3 regions of the Pseudomonas sp. ZY71 genome follow, and region 3 is predicted to be linked to each of the others. Evidence: predicted binding sites of a transcription regulator. Region 3 holds the regulator's gene; each other region holds the start of a gene.

Region 1 (4,447 bases), 730 kb from region 3:
GTTCAAAAAAGGTCTGGAAGGGAATCAGTGCCGGAACGCGGGCGACCTGCCAACCGGTGGTCTCGCCGAGCACCTTGTTGATCTCGCCGAGTTGCGGAATGCGGTCGTGGGGCAGACCGAGTTTTTCGATACCGTCCAGGTACTCCTGGCAGGCACGCCCTTCAATCACTTTCAACTGGCGAGTGATCAGCGTGTTCCACACCGCGTGTTCTTCGGCGGGGTAGTCGATAAAACCTTGCGCATCGGGCTCGCGGGCCACGTATTGCGTCTGCTTCATACTGCTCTCCTGCTAGGGGAATTCGTTCTTGTTATGTCCAGCGATGGATTCAGAATTACCTGAGAGCGGATTGATGTGCAGCAGGTTGAATAGCCTGCGCGTAGGAAATTTCTCTGTAATTCGTAAAGTTATCGTTACGGTTTGGCGGATATCTCGCGTTTGCAGTGATTCATGGGTTTGAAAAGGCGGTTGGCTGTCACATAATCTTGACAATTATCTGCGTGCCGCCACAGAAAAGTCTGGCGCGGTCCCCCTGTAGGAGTGAGCCTGCTCGCGATAGCGGTGTATCAGTCAGCATCAATATCAACTGACCCAAAGCCATCGCGAGCAGGCTCACTCCTACAGGTTTCTCATCGTTTATTCGGGCGATTTATATGCGCATCAAAGTCCACTGCCAGAACCGCATCGGCATCCTGCGCGACATCCTCAATCTGTTGGTGGCGTACGGCATCAACGTCGCGCGCGGTGAGGTCGGTGGCGAGCACGGCAATGCGATCTACCTGCACTGCCCGAACCTGATCAATATCCAGTTCCAGGCGCTGCGACCGAAATTCGAGGCGATCGCTGGGGTGTTCGGCGTCAAGCGGGTAGGGCTGATGCCCAGCGAACGACGGCACATGGAGCTGAACGCCTTGCTCGGCGCGCTGGAGTTTCCGGTGCTGTCGATCGACATGGGCGGCTCGATCGTCGCTGCCAACCGCGCGGCGGCGCAGTTGCTCGGTGTACGGGTCGATGAAGTGCCGGGGATTCCGCTGTCGCGTTACGCCGAAGATTTCGATTTGCCAGAGCTGGTGCGCGCCAACAAATCGCGAATCAACGGCATGCGGGTCAAGGTCAAGGGCGACATCTTTCTGGCTGACATCGCGCCACTGCAATCGGAGCACGACGACAGTGAAGCGATGGCCGGCGCGGTATTGACCTTGCACCGCGCCGACCGCGTAGGCGAGCGCATCTACAACGTGCGCAAGCAGGAGCTGCGTGGCTTCGACAGCATCTTCCAGAGCTCCAAAGTCATGGCCGCCGTGGTTCGTGAAGCGCGGCGTATGGCCCCGCTCGATGCACCGCTGTTGATTGAAGGCGAAACCGGCACCGGCAAGGAATTGCTCGCGCGTGCTTGCCACCTCGCCAGCCCGCGCGGGCAGTCGCCGCTGATGGCGCTCAACTGCGCAGGCCTGCCTGAGTCGATGGCCGAGACCGAGCTGTTCGGCTACGGCCCCGGCGCTTTTGAAGGGGCGCGGGCTGAAGGCAAGCTCGGGCTGCTGGAGCTGACGGCGGGCGGCACGCTGTTTCTCGATGGTGTTGGCGAAATGAGCCCGCGCTTGCAGGTGAAGTTGCTGCGCTTTCTACAGGACGGTTGCTTCCGTCGCGTCGGCAGTGATGAAGAGGTTTACCTGGATGTGCGGGTGATCTGCGCCACCCAGGTGGACTTGTCCGAACTGTGCGCACGCGGCGAGTTTCGCCAGGATTTGTATCACCGCTTGAACGTGCTCTCCCTGCATATCCCGCCGTTGCGCGAATGCCTCGACGGACTGACGCCGCTGGTCGAGCACTTTCTCGATCAGGCCAGTCGGCAGATCGGTTGCTCGCTGCCGAAACTGGCACCGGCAGCGATGGATCGGCTCAGTCATTACCACTGGCCGGGCAACGTGCGGCAACTGGAGAACGTGCTGTTCCAGGCGGTTTCCCTGTGCGATGGCGGCACGGTGAAGGCTGAGCATATTCGGCTGCCGGATTACGGCGTGCGTCAGCCGCTTGGCGATTTTTCGCTGGAAGGTGGCTTGGACGAAATTGTCGGGCGCTTCGAGAAAGCGGTGCTGGAGCGGTTGTATTCCGAGCATCCGAGCAGTCGGCAGTTGGGTAAGCGACTTGGGGTTTCGCACACCACCATTGCCAACAAGCTGCGTGAATATGAAGTCGGCAAAACCGAGTCGTAGCCCAAACATGTGTGGGTAGTGATGGCCTCTTCGCGAGCAGGCTCGCTCCCACATTTGAAAGGCATTCCCCTGTGGGAGCGAGCCTGCTCGCGAAAGCGATAGTCCAGGCAACACCAGCGCCAGACTTTGCCACCTACCGGCATAACACCGCCGGTTTTTCGACTTCGATACATTTCCAATTCCCCCGCAACATCCTCCAAGTCCTTTGTTTACCGGGTCTTTGTGCGCCAGAAAAAAGTTGGTCTGCAAATTGCTTATGGCTCAGCAGTACAGCGGTGGGCGGCAAACGTCCGGCATGCAGAGGAAAGAGTGTGGACAAGTACCTTTATGTGGCAATGACCGGCGCCAGCCAGAACGCACTGGCGCAGAAGGCTCATGCCAACAACCTGGCGAACATCTCCACCAACGGTTTTCAGCGCGACCTGGAGCAGGCGCGTTCGATGCCGGTGTTCGGTGACAGCTTTCCGGCGCGCGCGTTTGCCATGAGCGAACGGCCCGCCACCGACTTCACCCCGGGCTCGCTGGTGCAGACCGGTCGTGACCTCGACGTCGCGGTAACCGGCAACGGTTTCATTGCCGTGCAGAACCCGAACGGCGGCGAAAGCTACGTGCGCACCGGCAGCCTCAACGTTGACGCCCTCGGCGTTCTGCGCGCCGGCAACGGCATGCCGGTGATCGGCAATGGCGGTCCGATCGCCGTGCCGCCCGAGCAGCAGATCGAAGTCGGTGAAGACGGCACCATCAGTATTCGTGCGATGGGCGAAGGCCCGCGCGTCATGGCGGAAGTCGACCGGATCAAACTGGTCAACCCGGACATCAAGAACATGAACAAGGGCCTCGACGGCTCGATCTACACCAAGGACGGCCAGCCGGCGCCGGCCGATGCCAACGTCAAACTGGTGTCGGGTTTCCTTGAGTCGAGCAACGTCAACGCCGTCGAAGAGATGACTTCGGTGCTGGCCTTGGCCAAGCAGTTCGAGTTGCACGTCAAGATGATGAACACCGCCAAAGACGACGACCAGGCCATGGCTCGGGTCTTGCAGATCAGCTAATTATCAGAACGTCGCGCCGAAAAACAGGCGCACGAGGAGAATCGAATGCTTCCGGCTCTATGGGTTGCCAAAACCGGTCTGTCCGCCCAGGACACCAACCTGACCACCATTTCCAACAACCTGGCAAACGTGTCGACCACGGGTTTCAAACGTGATCGCGCCGAGTTCCAGGACTTGCTCTATCAGATCAAGCGTCAGCCAGGCGCTCAGTCGACCCAGGACAGCGAACTGCCGTCGGGTCTGCAACTGGGTACTGGTGTGCGCATCGTCGGCACTCAGAAAAACTTCACCGCCGGCAGCCTGCAAACCACCGAGCAGCCGCTGGATATGGCCATCGACGGTCGCGGTTTCTTCCAGATTCTGCAGCCGGACGGCACCACGTCCTACACCCGTGACGGTACCTTCCACCTCGATTCCAACGGCCAGATCGTTAACGCCAGCGGTTTCGCTCTGGAACCGGCCATCGTCATTCCGAACGATGCCCAGACCTTCACTGTCGGCCGTGACGGCACGGTGTCCATCACTGTCGCTGGCAACGCCGCGTCGCAGGTGATCGGCAACCTGCAAACCGCCGACTTCATCAACCCGGCCGGTCTGCAAGCCGTGGGCAACAACCTGTTCCTGGAAACCGCCGCTTCCGGCGCGCCGCAAGTCGGCACCCCGGGTCTGGCCGGTTTCGGTACCACCCTGCAGAACACCCTGGAAACCTCCAACGTCAGCACTGTTGAAGAGATGGTCAACATGATCACCACTCAGCGCGCTTACGAGATGAACTCCAAGGTGATCTCCACCGCTGACCAGATGCTCTCGTTCGTAACGCAGAATCTGTAATCAAGTCTATGAGGCGGCCATGAGGTCGCCTGCAACACCGTGAGGTAGGGTCATGAATCGCTTTGTATCTGTTCTGGCATTGAGTGGGGTCGTCTCGCTCGCGGGCTGCGTCGCCCCGACGCCCAAGCCCAATGACCCTTACTACGCCCCGGTGTTGCCGCGCACGCCGCTGCCGGCTGCGGCCAATAACGGCTCGATCTACCAGGCCGGCTTCGAGCAGAACCTGTACAGCGACCGCAAGGCGTTCCGGGTCGGTGACATCATCACCATCACCCTGAACGAGAAAACGCAGGCGAGCAAGAACGCCAACTCGCAAGTGGCCAAGAACAGCAAGACCGGTATCGGCCTGACGT
Region 2 (4,447 bases), 2.7 Mb from region 3:
AAGCGCCGTGCCGTTTAGCAATGAATGTGCGTCGCAACAACACTTGGCGTTGGTGTAGGAGTCTGGGCATGGCTGGTGTAATGGATTCGGTGAACCAGCGCACGCAACTGGTAGGGCAGAATCGCCTGGAGCTGTTGTTGTTCCGTCTTGACGGTCAGCAGCTCTATGGAATCAACGTGTTCAAGGTGCGGGAAGTGTTGCAGTGCCCGTCGCTGACGTTGATGCCCAAGTCCAGTCCTGTCGTGTGCGGGGTGGCAAATATCCGGGGGGCGACCATTCCGATCCTTGATCTGGCAATGGCCACCGGTTCCGGAGCGTTGAAAGACAAGAACAACCCGTTCGTGATCATCACGGAGTACAACACCAAGACCCAGGGTTTCCTGGTCCGCTCGGTGGAGCGCATCGTCAACATGAACTGGGAAGAGATTCATCCACCGCCCAAGGGCACGGGTCGCGATCATTACCTGACCGCTGTGACTCGGGTGGACAATCAGTTAGTCGAAATCATCGACGTCGAGAAAGTGCTGGCGGAAGTTGCGCCGACACCGGAAGCGATTTCGGTGGGCGTGGTCGATGTCGAGACCCAGACCAAGGCACTGTCGTTGCGTGTCTTGACGGTCGATGACTCGTCGGTGGCGCGCAAGCAGGTCACGCGTTGTCTACAGACGATCGGTGTCGAAGTAGTGGCGCTGAACGACGGCAAGCAGGCGCTGGATTACCTGCGCAAGCTGGTCGACGAGGGCAAGAAGCCGGAAGAAGAGTTCCTGATGATGATTTCCGACATCGAGATGCCGGAGATGGACGGGTACACCCTGACGGCGGAAATCCGCGGCGACGCACGCATGCAAAAGCTTCATATCATCCTGCATACTTCGTTGTCCGGGGTATTCAATCAGGCGATGGTCAAGAAAGTCGGTGCTGATGACTTCCTGGCCAAGTTCCGCCCTGATGACCTGGCATCCCGGGTAGTCGACCGGATCAAAGCAGCAGATATCAGCTAGGAGCGTTTTGCTCCTGGCGGTCAACACGATTTAAGAGGCGGCATCATTGTCTACGGGTAATTTGGATTTCGAACAGTTCCGGGTCTTCCTGGAAAAAGCCTGTGGCATTTTGCTCGGTGAAAACAAGCAATACCTGGTCTCGAGCCGTCTCAACAAACTGATGGAGCAGCAAGGCATCAAATCCCTGGGTGAGCTGGTTCAGCGCATCCAGACCCAGCCGCGCAGCGGTTTGCGCGAGCAGGTGGTCGATGCCATGACGACCAACGAAACCCTGTGGTTTCGTGACACCTATCCGTTTGAAGTCTTGAAGAACAAGGTACTGCCTGAAGCGATCAAGGCCAGCCCCAACCAGCGTCTGCGGATCTGGTCGGCGGCGTGCTCGTCGGGCCAGGAACCGTACTCGCTGTCGATGTCGATCGACGAGTTCGAGCGCAGCAACCTGGGCCAGTTGAAGATGGGTGTGCAGATCGTTGCCACTGATTTGTCCGGCCTTATGCTGACCAACTGCAAGACGGGCGAGTACGACAGCCTGGCGATCGGTCGTGGTTTGTCGCCGGAACGTTTGCAGCGTTACTTCGACCCGAAAGGGCCGGGGCGCTGGGTGATCAAGGCGCCGATCAAGAACCGCGTGGAGTTCCGTTCGTTCAACCTGCTCGACAGCTATGCCGCGCTGGGCAAGTTCGACATCGTGTTCTGCCGCAACGTGTTGATCTACTTCTCTGCCGAAGTGAAGAAAGACATCCTGTTGCGCATTCACAGCACGTTGAAGCCGGGCGGTTATCTGTTCCTTGGCGCTTCCGAAGCGTTGAACGGTTTGCCGGACCATTACCAGATGGTGCAGTGCAGCCCGGGGATCATTTACCAGGCGAAGTGATTGCATCGGCAATACAAAAAACGGCAGGCCCGAAAAGGCCTGCCGTTTTTTTGTGCCTGCGGAATTTCTCCCTGACACCACAAAACTCCTGTAGGAGTGAGCCTGCTCGCGATAGCGGTAGCACATTCAGCATCATCGGTGCCTGACACACCGCTATCGCGAGCAGGCTCACTCCTACAAGGAGGCTGTGGCGTGGATGAGGGAGAAGGCAAGCGGCAGAAAAGCGGCATCCGGCGGAAACCGGTTGCCGCTTTTCTGGCATTGCCGCTTTGCCGACGTCCGGCAAGGCCCCGGTTTACGGGGGTTTTATGGTTTGGCACGGCGCTTGCTAAAGCTCAGTTACGAAAAACCGGTCACCTGAAGGTTCCCGACATGAGCATCAGCTTCGATAAAGCGCTCGGCATTCACGAAAAGGCATTGGGCTTCCGCGCCCAGCGTGCCGAAGTGCTGGCCAACAACATCGCCAACGCCGACACCCCGAACTACAAGGCGCGGGATCTGGACTTCTCCAAAGTGCTTGAAGCACAGACCCAGAAAAATGCGAACGGCACCATCGCTTTGAACATGACCAACAGCCGTCACATCGAAGCTGAGGGCCTGGGCAACGGCGACGAATCGCTGATGTATCGCACGCCGATGCAACCTTCGATCGACCAGAACACTGTGGACGCCCAACTGGAACAGTCGAACTACGCGGAAAACGCCGTCGGCTTCCAGGCCAGCTTCACCCTGCTCAACAGCAAATTCAAAGGGCTGGTGTCAGCCCTGCGCGGAGAGTAATCCATGTCCCTGTCCAGCGTTTTCAACATTGCCGGCAGCGGCATGAGCGCACAGACCACGCGTCTGAACACCGTGGCGTCGAACATCGCCAACGCCGAAACCGTCTCGTCGAGCATCGACCAGACCTATCGCGCCCGTCACCCGGTATTCGCCACCATGTTCCAGGGCGGCCAGAACAGTGGCAGCAACTCGTTGTTCCAGAGCCAGGACGCGGCCGGTCAGGGCGTGCAAGTGCTCGGTGTGGTCGAAGACCAGAGCAACCTCGAAGCGCGCTACGAGCCGAACCATCCGGCGGCTGACGCCAAAGGCTACGTCTACTACCCGAACGTCAACGTAGTGGAAGAAATGGCCGACATGATTTCCGCGAGCCGTTCGTTCCAGACCAACGCCGAAATGATGAACACCGCCAAAACCATGATGCAGAAGGTACTGACCCTCGGTCAGTAATAAGGGGCGACTGCCATGAGTGTTACCGATACCACCGCTACGCCGAGCCTGAAGGACATCCTCGCCAACTCGGCGAAGACCAGCAGCACCACGACGGGCGGCATCGCCTCGGCGACCAACAGTGCCACCGGCGGTCAAGCGTTGGGCAAGGATGCGTTCCTGCAATTGCTGGTCACCCAGCTGAAAAACCAGAACCCGCTCGACCCGCAGGACAACAGCGCATTCGTTGCGCAGTTGGCGCAGTTCAGCAGCCTCGAAGGCATCACCACGCTGAACTCCACCGTGAGTGGCCTGGCCGGCAACTACAACTCGTCGCAGGCGCTGCAAGCTTCGTCGCTGGTCGGTCGCAATGTGATCGTGCAGACCAACACCGCGCAGCTCGACGATCCGAGCAAAGGCCTGACCGGTTCGGTGAACCTGTCGACGTCCATTGCTGAGGGTACCGTGACCATCACCGACAGCAGCGGCAAGACGGTTCGCACCATCGATCTGGGCAGTCGCGCCGCTGGCAGTGCCAGCTTCACCTGGGACGGCAAGGACACGTCCGGCACCCTCGTGCCGACCGGTACCTACACCTTCAAGGCGAGCGCACCGATCAACGGCACCGCGACCGATCTGGCCACTTACCTGCCGGCAACGGTCAACAGCGTGACGATCAGCCAGACCGGTGGCGAGTTGATGCTCAACCTGGCTGGCAAGGGCTCCGTTGCCCTGTCCAAAGTACAAACCATTGGTATATAGAGCCGACTAACCGGCAACAAAGGAGTGGAATATGTCTTTCAATATCGGCCTTAGCGGTCTCTATGCAGCCAACAAACAACTGGACGTGACCGGCAACAACATCGCCAACGTCGCGACCGCCGGTTTCAAATCGTCCCGTGCAGAATTCGAAGACGTTTACTCGGCGACCCGTCTGGGCACCGGCAGCAAAGTCATCGGCAACGGTGTTCGCCTGGCCAACGTTTCCCAGCAGTTCACTCAGGGTGACATCAACAACACCGGTAACGTGTTGGACATGGGTATCAACGGTTCCGGCTTCTTCACCATGAGCAACAACGGCTCGATTTCCTACACTCGTGCCGGTACTTTCAAAGTCGACGACGCCGGTTTCATCACCAACACCGACTACACCTCGCGTCTGCAAGGTTACGCCGTGGATTCCAGCGGCAAGATCATCAAGGGTGTGTTGACCGACCTGAAGATCGACACCTCGAACCTGGCACCGAAGTCCACTTCGGCCGTGGCTTCGAGCATCAATTTGAACTCATCGGCACCGGTGATCGTTGATACCGGCACCAACGCTGTCAAGTTCGACCCGTCCAAGGTCGAGACTTACACCGAGTCG
Region 3 (4,447 bases):
ACCCAGGCGTTCGGTCAGGTAGACGGAGCGATGGTGTCCGCCGGTGCAGCCAATGGCAATGGTGACGTAGGCACGGTTGCTCGCGGCAAAGCGCGGTAACCATTTGTGCAGGTAGGTGAAGATGTCCTGGAACATTTCTTCGACCTCCGGCTGTGCGGCCAGGTACTCGGCCACTGGCGCATCAAGACCTGATTGCGCACGCAGTTCCGGCTTCCAGTACGGATTGGGCAGGCAGCGCACGTCGAACACCAGATCTGCATCCACCGGCATGCCGCGCTTGAAGCCGAATGACTCGACCAGAAACGCGGTGCCCGGCTCCGGCTGATTCAGCAGGCGCAGCTTGATGGAGTCGCGCAGCTGATACAGGTTCAGATTGGTGGTGTTGATCTTCAGGTCGGCGAGGTCGGCGATCGGGCCGAGCAGGGCGGTTTCATCCTGGATAGCTTCGGCCAGCGAGCGATTGGCGTTGCTCAGCGGGTGGCGACGGCGGGTTTCGGAGAAACGCTTGAGCAAGGTTTCTTCGTCGGCGTCCAGATACAGGACATCGCACTGGATGTGCTTGGCCCGGACATCTTCAAGCAACTCGGGAAAGCGCGTCAGATGACTCGGCAGGTTGCGCGCATCGATCGATACGGCCACCAGCGGTTGCGCCAGCTCAGTGTGAATCAGCGCGCGTTCGGCCAGTTCCGGCAGCAAGCCTGCGGGCAGGTTGTCGATGCAGTAATAGCCGTTGTCCTCAAGGACATCCAGAGCCGTACTTTTACCCGAGCCGGAACGGCCGCTGACGATGATCAAACGCATGATTAATGCCCGTTCTGCTCGCTCAGGACGACCTGATACAAGGCTTCGCTACTCGGTGCGCTACGCAGCTTTTCGCGCACTTCCTTACGATCCAGCATGCTGGCGATCTGACGTAGCAACTCCAGATGCGCATCGGTGGCGGCTTCCGGGACCAGCAAAACAAACAGCAGGTCAACCGGAGCGCCGTCAATGGCGTCGAAATCGATCGGAGCGTCAAGGTGCATCAGCGCGCTGATCGGCGCTTGGCAACCCTTGAGGCGGCAATGGGGGATGGCGATGCCGTTACCAAAACCGGTGGAACCGAGTTTTTCACGGGCAATCAACGCCTCGAAGACATCCTGCATGGCCAGATCCGGCACTTCGCGGGCGATCAGGTTGGCAATTTGTTCGAGAGCTTTCTTTTTACTGCCGCCCGGCACGTTCACAAGGGAACGGCCGGGGGTCAGGATACTTTCAAGTCGGATCATGGAATGGGGGGTTATCGACCTGTCGCGCCCTGGAGGAGGCTTTGGGTCTTTTCCTTATGCTTTTTGAGTTGGCGATCCAGCTTGTCGGTCAGTGAGTCGATCGCAGCATACATATCAGTATCTTCTGCGTTGGCGACCACTTCGCTGCCGGGAATATGCAAGGTGGCTTCGATTTTCTGCTTAAGCTTTTCGACGCACATCGTGACTTGCACGTTGGTGATCTTGTCGAAATGGCGCTCCAATCGTTGAAGTTTCTCATTGATGTAGTCGCGCAGAGGTTCGGTCACTTCCAGTTGGTGTCCACTGATGTTGACTTGCATACAGCTTCTCCTTCGTTGCCAGTGCATAAAGCGGCAGGCTGGATAGCCTGCCACTGGAACGCTGTAACGTGGCTTACATCAACCGCTTGCGTTCGCTCGAAGGCGCGATCCCGAGGGATTCGCGGTACTTGGCGACGGTGCGGCGAGCCACCTGAATGCCTTGTGCCTCCAGTAAACCAGCGATCTTGCTGTCACTCAACGGCTTTTTCTGATTTTCCGCAGCAACCAGTTTTTTGATGATCGCGCGGATCGCCGTGGACGAGCATTCGCCGCCTTCGGAGGTGCTGACGTGGCTGGAGAAAAAGTATTTCAGCTCATAAATACCGCGCGGGGTATGCATGAATTTCTGCGTGGTCACCCGTGAAATCGTCGATTCGTGCATGCCGACCGCTTCGGCGATGTCATGCAGGACCAATGGCTTCATCGCTTCGTCGCCGTACTCCAGAAAACCGCGCTGATGCTCGACGATCTGGGTGGCAACTTTCATCAGGGTTTCGTTGCGGCTCTGCAGGCTCTTGATGAACCAGCGGGCTTCCTGCAACTGGTTGCGCATGAAGGTGTTGTCGGCACTGGTGTCGGCGCGGCGGACGAAACCAGCGTACTGGGCGTTGACGCGCAGGCGTGGCACCGATTCCTGATTGAGTTCGACCAGCCAGCGTTCGTTGTCCTTGCGCACGATCACGTCGGGCACGACGTATTCGGCTTCGGTTGATTCGATCTGTGAACCCGGGCGCGGATTAAGGCTTTGCACCAGCTCGATGACCTGACGCAGTTCGTCTTCCTTGAGCTTCATGCGCCGCATCAACTGGCTGTAGTCGCGGCTGCCGAGCAGGTCGATGTAATCGCTGACCAGACGTTTCGCTTCAGCCAGCCAAGGTGTCTTGGCCGACAACTGGCGCAATTGCAGCAGCAGGCATTCGCCGAGATTGCGCGCGCCGATGCCGGCCGGTTCGAACTGCTGGATGCGGTGCAGGACGGCTTCGATTTCGTCCAGTTCGATGTCCAGTTCCGGGTCGAACGCCTCAAGGATCTCTTCGAGGGTTTCGTCCAGGTAGCCCTGATTGTTGATGCAATCGATCAGGGTCACGGCGATCAGGCGATCGGTGTCGGACATCGGTGCAAGGTTCAGCTGCCACAGCAAGTGGCTTTGCAGGCTCTCGCCGGCGGACGTGCGTGTGGTGAAATCCCACTCGTCATCGTCGCTGCTGGGCAGGCTGCTGGCGCTGGTCTGGTAGACGTCTTCCCAGGCCGTGTCGACCGGAAGCTCGTTGGGGATGCGCTCGTTCCATTCGCCGTCCTCGAGGTTGTCCACCGTCGGCGCGGTTTCCTGATAGGAGGGTTCCTGGATTTCGGTGGGCTTCTGTTCGGCGTTGTCGGCCATGGGGTCGGAATTGTCGAAGTCGTCGCCTTCTTCCTGGCGTTCGAGCATCGGATTGGATTCCAGCGCCTCCTGGATTTCCTGTTGCAGATCCAGGGTCGACAATTGGAGCAGGCGGATGGCCTGTTGCAGCTGCGGTGTCATCGTCAGCTGCTGGCCCATTCTCAAGACTAGCGATGGTTTCATGGCAGGGGCTTAACACCTTATTCGCCGGCGCTATGCGCCATCCACTACAGGGCGCCGGAGCGCCAAACTTAAGCAAATTATATGCCTGAAACTGAAGTGTTTGCCTAGAGCGCTGTAACAATTAAAGCGTATTAAATCCTGCTTGAATCGATACAGCGCCCGGGCGGCGCACCGGGCACTGTTGCGCTTACAGGCGGAACTCGTGGCCCAGATACACTTCCTTGACCAGATCGTTGGCCAGGATGGTTTCTGCATCGCCCTCGGCAATCAACTGACCATCGTTGACGATGTAAGCGGTTTCGCAGATATCCAGCGTCTCACGAACGTTGTGGTCGGTGATCAGCACACCGATGCCTTTGGCCTTGAGGTGGTGGATGATCTGCTTGATATCGCCGACCGAAATCGGGTCGACACCGGCGAACGGTTCGTCGAGCAGGATGAATTTCGGTGCCGTTGCCAGCGCGCGAGCGATTTCCACCCGGCGGCGTTCACCACCGGACAGGCTCATGCCGAGGTTGTCGCGGATGTGGCTGATGTGGAATTCCTGCAGCAGGCTTTCCAGCTCTTTGCGGCGACCGGCCTTGTCGAGTTCCTGACGGGTCTCGAGGATGGCCATGATGTTGTCGGCCACCGACAGTTTGCGGAAGATCGACGCTTCTTGCGGCAGATAGCCGATCCCGGCCTTTGCACGGCCGTGCATCGGCTGGTGGCTGACGTCCAGATCATCGATCAGTACGCGGCCCTGATCGGCCTGTACCAAGCCGACGATCATGTAGAAGCAGGTGGTCTTGCCGGCACCGTTCGGGCCGAGCAGGCCGACGATCTGGCCGCTGTCGATCGACAGGCTGACGTCACGCACGACCTGGCGGCTTTTATAGGCCTTGGCCAGGTGCTGAGCTTTCAGAGTTGCCATTACTGGGTTTTCTCGTCGGTTTTCTTCTTCGGCTGGATCACCATATCGATGCGCGGACGCGCCTCGGTAACCTTGCTGCCGGTAGCGCGACCGGCGCTGGCCAGTTTCTTCACGGTGTCATAGACGATTTTCTCGCCTTGCGTCGTGTTGTTGTCCTTGTCGACAACCTTGGCCTTGTCGATCAGCACGACGCGATTCTGCGCAGCATGGTACTGGATCGTCACGCCCCAGCCCTGAACCGGCTTGGTGTCGCCAGCGGTCTGCAGTTGTTCGAAGTAGGCAAGGTTGCCCACCGAAGTCACCACGTCGATATCGCCGGCCGGGGTGCGGGTGATGGTCACGGTATTACCGGTCACCTTCATCGAGCCTTGGGTGATGATCA

The links. Region 3 encodes sigma-54, which starts transcription at its own class of promoters, with help from an activator protein. Its sites were predicted from a motif close to ANTGGCATNNANNTTGCTNT; they were not measured.
Region 1: a site for sigma-54 is predicted at 2,449-2,468, ahead of VY732_RS07770 (flagellar basal body rod protein FlgF). Genes of this name have one in related genera too.
Region 2: a site for sigma-54 is predicted at 2,188-2,207, ahead of flgB (flagellar basal body rod protein FlgB). Genes of this name have one in related genera too.

Annotation. Positions count from the first base shown of each region.
Region 1 covers NZ_CP144274.1:1,752,242-1,756,688, forward strand. The annotation lists gene phhA (phenylalanine 4-monooxygenase) at 1-277, opposite strand, end outside; gene VY732_RS07765 (sigma-54-dependent transcriptional regulator) at 652-2,211, shown strand; gene VY732_RS07770 (flagellar basal body rod protein FlgF) at 2,523-3,263, shown strand; gene flgG (flagellar basal-body rod protein FlgG) at 3,309-4,094, shown strand; gene flgH (flagellar basal body L-ring protein FlgH) at 4,147-4,447, shown strand, end outside.
Region 2 covers NZ_CP144274.1:5,010,400-5,014,846, reverse strand. The annotation lists gene VY732_RS22235 (chemotaxis protein CheV) at 69-1,001, shown strand; gene cheR (protein-glutamate O-methyltransferase CheR) at 1,048-1,875, shown strand; gene flgB (flagellar basal body rod protein FlgB) at 2,248-2,655, shown strand; gene flgC (flagellar basal body rod protein FlgC) at 2,659-3,102, shown strand; gene flgD (flagellar hook assembly protein FlgD) at 3,118-3,843, shown strand; gene flgE (flagellar hook protein FlgE) at 3,875-4,447, shown strand, end outside.
Region 3 covers NZ_CP144274.1:1,025,796-1,030,242, forward strand. The annotation lists gene rapZ (RNase adapter RapZ) at 1-801, opposite strand, end outside; gene ptsN (PTS IIA-like nitrogen regulatory protein PtsN) at 804-1,268, opposite strand; gene hpf (ribosome hibernation-promoting factor, HPF/YfiA family) at 1,280-1,588, opposite strand; gene VY732_RS04365 (RNA polymerase factor sigma-54) at 1,662-3,152, opposite strand; gene lptB (LPS export ABC transporter ATP-binding protein) at 3,340-4,065, opposite strand; gene lptA (lipopolysaccharide transport periplasmic protein LptA) at 4,065-4,447, opposite strand, start outside.